Regions from separate parts of the Bacillus sp. 11B20 genome, predicted to be linked through region 3. Evidence: predicted binding sites of a transcription regulator. Region 3 holds the regulator's gene; each other region holds the start of a gene.
What was found. The regulator LexA, encoded in region 3, represses DNA repair genes until DNA is damaged. The targets are predictions, from matches to a motif close to CGAACATATGTTCG.

Region 1 (3,284 bases), on a different contig from region 3:
CAATCGTCTGGATGAGGGATCTTTCAGAGCGCAAAAAGCCTTCTTTATCCGCATCTAAAATGGCCACGAGCGACACCTCTGGAATATCCAGTCCTTCACGAAGAAGGTTGATTCCAACAAGCACATCATATTTACCGAGACGCAGATCACGGATAATCTCAATCCGCTCAAGGGTCTTAATTTCTGAATGCAGGTAATTTACCTTGATTCCGATTTCTTTTAAGTAATCAGTAAGATCCTCAGACATTTTCTTCGTCAATGTGGTCACGAGCACACGCTCATTTTTCTCAATTCGTGCATGAATTTCTCCAATTAAGTCATCAATTTGTCCTTCAATTGGGCGCACTTCAATAATTGGATCAAGTAATCCTGTTGGACGGATAATTTGTTCCACAACCTCAGGCGTTTTCTCAAGCTCGTATGGACCAGGCGTTGCTGATACATGCACGATATGATTGATATGCTTTTCAAACTCATTAAAGGTGAGCGGTCTGTTATCAAGTGCTGATGGAAGGCGGAATCCGTGATCAACCAACACTTGCTTTCTCGCTTGGTCCCCGTTGTACATGGCACGGATTTGCGGAATCGTCACATGCGATTCATCGACAACAATCATAAAGTCATCTGGGAAATAATCAAGCAGTGTGTAAGGTGTTGAACCAGGAGGACGCAAGGTCAGATGTCTTGAATAATTCTCGATTCCTGAACAAAAGCCCATCTCTCTCATCATCTCAAGGTCATATCTTGTCCGCTGCTCAAGGCGTTGCGCCTCAAGTAATTTTCCATTTTCGCGAAGCTTTTCGAGCTGTTCTTCTAGCTCTTGTTCAATATTGATAATGGCTTTTTCCATTTTTTCTTCTCTTGTGACGAAGTGAGATGCTGGGAAAATGGCCACATGATCACGATCACCAAGTATTTCTCCAGTCAACGCATCCACTTCACGAATACGTTCAATTTCATCACCGAAAAACTCCACTCTGATACAATGCTCATCTCGTGAAGCAGGAAAAATCTCAACGACGTCTCCTCTGACTCGGAAGGTTCCGCGCTGAAAATCTATATCATTACGAGAATACTGAATATCCACCAGCTTACGAAGGAGCTGATTGCGTTCAATCTCCATTTCAGTGCGCAAAGACAGCACAAGCTCTCTATATTCCTCTGGCGAACCTAAGCCATAAATACAGGACACACTGGCAATGATGATGACATCCCTTCTCTCAAATAACGAGGACGTAGCCGAGTGTCTCAGCTTATCAATCTCATCATTGATACTGGCATCCTTCTCAATAAATGTATCGGTCTGAGGTACATATGCCTCTGGCTGATAATAATCATAGTAACTCACAAAATATTCAACAGCATTATTCGGGAAAAATTCCTTGAATTCGCTGTATAACTGACCGGCAAGTGTCTTATTATGCGCAATGACAAGAGTCGGTTTGTTCACTTCTTTGATCAGGTTGGAGACAGTAAAGGTCTTTCCCGTACCTGTAGCACCTAACAGCGTTTGATGCTGTTTCCCCTGATGGATCCCCTCAACAAGCTTTTCAATCGCCTTTGGCTGATCTCCTTGGGGCTGATAGTTAGAAACTAATTCAAAGCGGTCACTCACATCAAAGCCTCCGTTTCGTTACGAAATCTATCTAATGAATATATTATCATAAAAGAACACAAAAATACGAACTAAAGTTCGGCTCTCACTTGATTTTTATTTCCAATACAGTCATACCCTCTCTCCCTTGGCAAATAACCCTCTTAAGAAAACCTTCCTTTCAGTATGGAACATTTTGGAGTGAGATATTCGATGAGCAGAAAAAGAAAGCTGTGCTTACTAGAAATCGTAAGCACAGCTCTTGTTTAAAACATGTCAGCTTTCAGCATTGAGATAACATCATTGTTGTTTTTCAGCTTTTTCTCTCTTTTCGATTTCTTTTTTAGCCATAAACAAAGCCCCAGCTACTAAAGAAATAATATCTAATCCCACAATAAAGTAGGTTTCTGTATAGCCTTTCATATACGAAGCAAATAAAAGCGCTGCTGTTAACGCAATGCCTACGTAATGATTATAAGTAACCTTTGAAAATAAAATAACGAGCAGGAAAGGAAAAACTAGTGCAAATATGGCTTTTGTAATCACAAAAACCCTCCCTCTTCATGGTCTACTTCCTTGATTATAGTAAAGATTGGCATATTGAACAATTCACAGTTTTCAATTTCGCCGTTTTTCTTCATATTCGTAGACTTTTGTTTTAGAAATAGAAGGAAATTAGTGAGATTGTCCCCTTTGTAAAGATAGGTCTTTCTGTCTTTGACAATAACATCCAATCAATCCTATGATTAAAATGATAGTGCGCACTATCATTTTAAAAAATAGAGAAACATACAAACCATTGGCTATTTGGATAAGGGGGCATTCCCATGTATTCAGTTTTATTTCATGCGGCTGAAGAATCCGCATCACTCGCAGGGGCAAAAGGCCTAAATTTAATCAAATTAAACAATCACGGCCTGCCAGTCCCAGATGGATTTATTATTAAAACCAACAGCTTTGAAAGCTTTCTTTCATATCACAATCTGCAGCCAGCAGAACAAAATCTTTCTCAAAAAATCAAAGAAGCATCGTTTCCTTCACAAATGGAAGCAGAGCTGCTTTCGTCCTTTCAATCATTGCGGAAGACTTATCCCTCAGTTGCAGTCCGCTCCTCTGCTGTTGCTGAAGATCTCGAAGGGGCCTCATTTGCAGGACAGTACGAGACCTATTTAAATATCAAATCAAATGAAGAATTTTTACTAGCTGTCAAAGAATGCTGGTCTTCTTATTTTGCAGCGAGAGTCGTAGACTATAAGGAAGAGATGAATGAAAACGAAGAAGAGATTCCGCTTATGGCCGTTGTCGTTCAAGGATTGGTCCATTCTGACGTCTCCGGTGTCATCTTTAGTGAGAATCCCATATCTGGAAAAACAAATGAAATGATGCTGACCGCAAGCTACGGCTTGGGAGAAGCAATTGTCTCCGGTCTTGTGACACCAGACACGTTTATTGTAGATAAAGAGAACTTTTCGATTGAAAAAACACTTGGGGCGAAAGAGCTGCAAATTGTTCCTTTCCAAGAGGGTGTCATCGAGGAGCCAGTAGCGGTGGAAATGGCTGGCCAGTTTTGCCTGAACGATGATCAATTGAAAGAAATCGCACAAATCACAAAACAAGTAGAAGCACTTTACGGACATGGAGTCGATATCGAATTTGGTATAGCAAATGGGTCGTTTTATTTACTTCAAGC
Region 2 (3,284 bases), 710 kb from region 3:
CTCACCATCCCATTTACGGTGTTCTATTTAAATACAAAAAATCCAGCGGATGCAGCTGCAGGCGTTCAAGGGAGCGCCTTTTCATCCGGTGTTTTCACCCTGTCAAATATCTCGTGGACTGCTGCACTTATTTTAGGTGCCTGGCTTATGTCACGCCTGGCGGTTCGTCTTCATTTCCCTGCCCCTTGGCTGATTGGCAGCATGTTAGGAGTTGCTGCTCTTCAAGTAGGTGCAGGTGCGCTCATAGGTCATGATTTGATTCCTTATTGGCCAGCACAAGCGAATATCGCATCACAGGTATTTCTAGGTGCAACCATCGGTTCAAAAATGAATAAACAGATGTTTGTCGGACTAAAAAACACGTTAATTGTAGCTGTCGTCAGCTCAGCTGGATTGATTGCTGCAACGGTTCTCAGTTCAATTGCCATTGCTGAGGTCACAGGGATTTCTGTCATTACAGCCATTCTTGCCTTTTCGCCTGGCGGTATTGCAGAAATGGCAACAACAGCAGTTACACTCCATGAGGACTCAACCTTTGTAGTAGCTGTACAAGTCGTTAGAATCATTCTTGTCATTGCTATGCTGCCACCTTTTTTTCGATTCTTACATCATGTCTGGGCAAAAAGACATCCTGAATATAAAGCCGCTAAATAAAAAAGAGAGGCGCTTTGCATGTGCAGAGCGCCTCTTTTTTATTCATCCTGATTTCTTTTGACACCAACTACTTGATCTTTTGAAATCGTTCCAAAATGCCGGCTATCAAAGCTATGTATTCGGTTATCTCCGATCACGAAGTAATGGTTTTTTTTGATTTTATCATGTCCTGTGATGGCTTTTAGCTGAAAATCCCCTGTCAGGACATTCCCCATTTTATGTTTTTTCTGCTCTTTTAAATAGGGTTCTTTCCATTTTGCACCATCCACAAATAACTGATCATCGACATACTTGATCGATTCTCCCGGGAGTCCAATGACCCGTTTGATCAAAATTTGATTTTTTGGTCCGTGAAATAACACATAATCAAACCGGCTAATTTTCGTGAGTTTTGGCGAGAACTTGTTGATTAATAATTCTGTTCCATCTGTAAATGTGGGGTCCATACTAACCCCTTCTACTTTATACTTCACAAACATGAAATTCTTTACCTGGAACAATAAGACGATGCATGTAATAATCATCAACCATAACAATGGCTTCTTTTTCATTAAGAGCCTCCTTTGTCCTCACGCTTGCTCATTCGAATGTTCAACCTATTTTCTACTCTCTTTCCAACATACCATAATAAAACGATAACTAGAACCGCAAAAACACTTCTTAACGGATTCTTTACTAAAGCAGAAAGGTCATAACCAATAAAACTAATGATAAAGAGCATAACACACTTACCAGCTAAAGCAGCTAATGAAAATTGCCACATGCTAATTCTTGATAAGCCTGCGACCACATTGACGGCTGCAGAAGGTGTAAAAGGAAAGCAGAGTAAAATAAATAACGGACCAAATCCCCGTTTCTCTACCCAAAGCATTAATTTCTTAATAGAAGGGTGTCTGCTGATAAAGTTCAGCATTCTCATCTGTCCAAATTTTCTGATCAGTAAAAAGACAAGAATAGAACCTGCACTTGCACCGATCCAGGTTAATAAAAAGCCTTCCCAAAGGCCGAATGCATTTGCATTTGCCACCGCAAACGCCACGAGTGGTAAAAAAGGAAGAAATGCTTCAATCAGGGGAAGCAATATAGCGACAATTGGTCCAAAGGCCTTGTAGCTTTCAAAAAATGATGTGATATTTTCATGAGTAAATAGAGAAAGAAATGATGTCAACTTGTTTGACTCCTTCAAGGTTTGTCTACATTTCATTTTACATGGAAAACATAAAAATATACAAATAAATCCCACTCGCCCCCCTTGAGATTTTTTGACTCATTCGATATAATAAATAGGAACGTTTGTTCTATTTATAAAGAAAGCAGGCTTGGACATGACGAGACTATCAAGAGTACAGCTTCAAATGATGGAACAGGCCATCTTTCTTCCTATGGTCATCTCCATCCTCAATCGTGATCTGACACACTTAAAACAACATCAAACATTTAAATTAAATGAACCATACATTCAGCTTGTGACCTCTGTGTTAAAGGAAGCACAGAAAGCACTTTATGAACTGAAGCAGCATTTACGTAAAGAAAATATGAAAGTACAGCAAATTGAACACGATGAGGGATTTACAACGTATCTATTTATCATAAATGGCTATGAAGAAAAGCATAAATACTTTAATCCGCGTATACGTCACCGGGTAGAGGAACTGCTGACTCGATATTTTCTCCCACAAACAAATGAACTATAGGCTGAAATGCGGCGCGTTACACATGCAAAAAAGCCTGCCGCGACGGCAGGCTCCTACTTATTTATGATAATTCAAGCTGTTTTCTCAGCTCTGTTCTGACTTCGTTTAATCCTGGTCCATCTAACTCAAAATAATACACATTCCCAGGCTGATAATCATGACCCTTTAGCTGAATGGTATCTACTGATTTCAATGAGCTCAGTAATGGAAAAAGACCGATGAACTGTTTCATGGAAAGATTTGTTGAGACATTATCACCAAGCGTATCAATGATGTTGTCGTATGACGGGATCGAAGAAATCGATTTAGATTTTTCAAAGATGGCTTGAAGTGCTTCCATTTGGCGCTTTCCGCGCATGAGATCACTGTCTGCTTTTCTCGTTCTCACAAAGGCTAAAGCTTCTTCGCCATTCAGTCTATGAGTGCCTGTCTGCACTTGAACTTTTCCTTTTGAATCCTTTTCCATCTGTTTTACGATGCTTTCATCTTCAATCGTTACATCAATTCCGTTTAGCTCATCCACAATGTCTTGAAATGCCTTAAAGTTCCCTGAAATCACATAGTCTACAGGAATGTTCAACAAGTTTTCGACCGTTTTGACTGACAAATCTGCACTTCCAAACGCATGGGCGTGAGCAATTTTATCATATCCTCTTCCCGGTATATCCACATAAGAATCACGAGGAATACTGAGAAGCTTAATGGTTTTGTCTGTTCGGTTCACCGCCGCCAGTAAGACCGCATCACTTCTTGCTTCGTCTACCGTTTCACCTGGACGGCTGTCAATTCCAAGCAGCAGCACCGAAAAGCTGTCTTTTCCTGGATCAAACGCTTTTACACGCTTTTGCGAGGTGTCTCCTCTTTCTAATGATACTTGCGCCTTATTCGACGCTTTTGAAATTTTATAATATGCGTATCCAGTCACGGACACTGCCA
Region 3 (3,284 bases):
ATCACTTCGGTTAATTGGAGTAGAGACGACCATTTCAGGAATTAGACCAGAAATTGCTCAAACAGCAGTACAGCTCGGGCTTCCTTTTAATGAATTTCGCACGGCATCATCACTTGCTCACGCGCTGGACCGCATGACTGAATTTTCTCCAATATAAAAACCAGGCCGATGAGAGGCCTGGTTTTTTATTTAGATGACAGCGTCAATTTGTGTGACTTTCCAATCTTTTTGTACTTTTTCGTACGTAACAGTTCGTTTTACTTTGCGTCCATCAAGTGTTGGGACAGTAAATTCATATGTGCGGACTGTTTGTTTCTTAGAAACAAGTTTAGGTGTGGCTTTTTCCCAATTGAGCATGTTATCTCCGTCACCGACTGGAACAGCCATTTTGCCTTTATGAACAATAAACTGATAATCTTTTAAACCATGTTTGATGGCATCTTGAGTGAACACTTGAGATAGGTAGCTGTTTAATTTTTTCTTTGTATCAAATGTTTTAGAAAGATAGTTGTATGTCATATCTTTATAGGTAAATGATTTTAATTTGTAATTAGAATGTTCTTTAATTTTGTAGCCTGACATTGCACTCCAAAAGTGTTCTCTTGCATCAAGGGCAATATGTAACGCTTCTTTATTTGTCAAAGCGGCTGATTTCTTGGAAGCGGCCAATGTTGTAGTTTGTAATGAGATCATAAGCATAATAGCAGTTAATAAAACAAATAATTTTTTCAAGGCAATTGCCTCCTTTTCTCAATGAAAACTTCTTATGTTACAAATGTTACAATAATTACAGTGATATTACAAGTATTAAATCTAAATGTTTTTTTATTTCTTTTGTTTCTAATTATATAACGTTTGAGGGAGACAAAAAGTTTTCATTTTTTTTATTTTTCTTCTTAATGATTATTTAACCGTTCTAAAGAAGAACGAAACGTCTTTTGGAAAAATTTCTATTTAGACGTTTAACACACTTTTTTATTTATGACATATACTGTCGTGATGAATGTCTAAAGAAAGTGGTGTTTATTATGTATCATCCGTATGAAGGTGTGTGGAATGGGTACTCATATGATAGGCAGATGCAAGGATTTCCATCTGTTGGTATTCCTCAAGGTGGAGGGTTTCCTGGGTTTCCGATCGGAGGAGGTACTTGGCCAGGGCAAGGTTCAGGCGGACAATCTGCACCGCCGGCACCGCCGCAGCATATCATTTCGCAGTATCAACAAGCACTCTCGCAGCCACAGAGTATGCAGTCGCTTATATCTGGGCACGGTGTTGGCGGAGGTCATCAAACTGTACAATTTGCAGCGGGATGTAATAGAAGATGGACAATTGTGTTTTTGAGAAACGGTCAAGTATTTTTAATGTTCGTTCTTTCCTCACAGCCTTTTGGCCGAACAACTGGTTTTATATGGCCGAACTTTACATTTGGTTCCTTCCCAAGTTCAAGTATTCTTGCCTATTCTTGTGCATAAGAAAAAGCCGGTTCTCATCAGCAGCTGATGAAATACCGGCTTTTTTTAATGAATATTTCGAAATACGCCAATCACTTTACCTAGTATACTCACATTCTGTAAAATAATCGGTTCCATTGATGGGTTCTCTGGCTGTAATCTAAAGTGTGTATCTTCTTTATAAAAGCGTTTGACTGTCGCTTCATCTTCCTCTGTCATGGCGACCACAATATCACCATTGTTAGCGGTGCTTTGCTGACGCACGATGACATAGTCCTTGTCCAAAATACCTGCATCAATCATACTTTCTCCCATAATTTCAAGCATAAACACTTGTTCATCTGGTGCTGCAAAAGTCTCTGGAAGGGGGAAGTATTCTTCTACATTTTCAACAGCAGTGATAGGAAGGCCGGCCGTTACTTTTCCGATGACTGGAACGTTCATTACAGCACTCTTTGGAATATTCATTTCCTCTTCATCTAGTACTTCGATCGCTCTAGGTTTTGTCGGGTCTCTTCTAATTAAGCCCTTTGTTTCTAGTCTAGCTAAATGTCCATGGACCGTTGAACTGGATGCTAGACCGACAGCTTCTCCAATTTCACGGACGGATGGGGGATAACCCTTGCTTTTTACTTCATCTTTGATGAATTTCAGGATATCGAGTTGTCTTTTTGATAGCTTCGTCATCTTTTGCACCTCAAAACGTCAATTTTAAAGAAATTATAGCATGTTTTTCCTAACAGTACAAACATAGGTTCGAAAAAAACGTTTGACAGAAACGTTTGTTCGTATTTATAATGAGTGACAGAAAGAGCGAACACATATTCTATTAGGAGAGATGACATTATGAGGTTAAAAGAATCTATTATTTTTATTGGGGTATTCTCATTCATCGTTGGCACATTTCTCTCACTTATTGCAGTCACAAGCCATAATGATACAAATCAGTATGTTAAAATAGAGGTTCAATCAGGTGATACTCTTTGGGGGTTAGCTGATCAAGTAAACGACAGCAAATCAATCGACAAAAATGCATTTATTGATTGGGTTACCGAACACAATGATCTTGCTTCAACTGAAATCCAGCCTGGCGACATTCTTGTTATACCCGTCAAAAAAGAGCATCCAGTCGTATATCAGCTTGCAACAGTACAGTAGAAAGGTCGATTTTAGACATGAACGCAATCATTTATGCGAGAGTAAGCACTGTCAAAGAAGAGCAGGAAACCTCGTTGAAAAGACAAGAAGAAGAACTGCTGGCGTTAGCTGCCATGCACAAGATGAATGTGGTCAAAGTCATCAAAGAAAAAGCAAGTGGATATGATTTAGATCGTGATGGTGTGTTTGAAATGCTTGCTGCACTGAAGGAAGAGTCAATCGATGCCGTTTTGATCCAGGATGAAACTCGTCTTGGAAGAGGACAAGCAAAAATTGCACTTCTTCATTGTTTATTTAAAGAGAACGTAAAGGTATACAGCGTGTTTCATAGAGGAGAGCTTGAGCTTTCAGAAGCAGATGAAATGGTCATTGAGATTGTAGGAGTCGTCGAAGAATACCAACGGAAAATTCATAACCTGAAAATCAAGCGGGGAATGAAAAGGGCAGTTGAGCGCGGATATCAGCCTGAACTGAATTTAAGGCAGCAGGACCATGCACCTGGCCGTGAGCGTATTGAAGTGCCGATTTCAGAAATTGTTCGATTAAGAAAAAACAATATGACATTCGCCGAAATTGCCGCCACTCTTCAGGCATTAGGTTTTGACATTTCAAAAGCAACGGTGCATAGAAGGTATCAAGAATATGAAAAAGACCTTACCACCTAAAGCGTGA

Region 1: uvrB (excinuclease ABC subunit UvrB) is a predicted target of LexA. The motif match lies at 1,683-1,696, and genes of this name have one in related genera.
Region 2: ACN6NB_RS05010 (YhjD family protein) is a predicted target of LexA. The motif match lies at 1,941-1,954, and genes of this name have one in related genera.

The regions. Positions count from the first base shown of each region.
Region 1 covers NZ_JBLZWZ010000009.1:438,667-441,950, forward strand. Annotated here, with positions in the region: gene uvrB (excinuclease ABC subunit UvrB) at 1-1,615, opposite strand, end outside; gene ACN6NB_RS16565 (CsbA family protein) at 1,895-2,140, opposite strand; gene ACN6NB_RS16570 (PEP/pyruvate-binding domain-containing protein) at 2,422-3,284, shown strand, end outside.
Region 2 covers NZ_JBLZWZ010000007.1:157,485-160,768, reverse strand. Annotated here, with positions in the region: gene ACN6NB_RS05025 (AbrB family transcriptional regulator) at 1-654, shown strand, start outside; gene lepB (signal peptidase I) at 693-1,205, opposite strand; gene ACN6NB_RS05015 (TVP38/TMEM64 family protein) at 1,205-1,822, opposite strand; gene ACN6NB_RS05010 (YhjD family protein) at 1,980-2,348, shown strand; gene ACN6NB_RS05005 (LCP family protein) at 2,410-3,284, opposite strand, start outside.
Region 3 covers NZ_JBLZWZ010000007.1:863,716-866,999, forward strand. Annotated here, with positions in the region: gene ACN6NB_RS08595 (STAS domain-containing protein) at 1-157, shown strand, start outside; gene ACN6NB_RS08600 (IseA DL-endopeptidase inhibitor family protein) at 190-732, opposite strand; gene ACN6NB_RS08605 (hypothetical protein) at 1,029-1,475, shown strand; gene lexA (transcriptional repressor LexA) at 1,521-2,141, opposite strand; gene yneA (cell division suppressor protein YneA) at 2,301-2,612, shown strand; gene ACN6NB_RS08620 (YneB family resolvase-like protein) at 2,630-3,277, shown strand.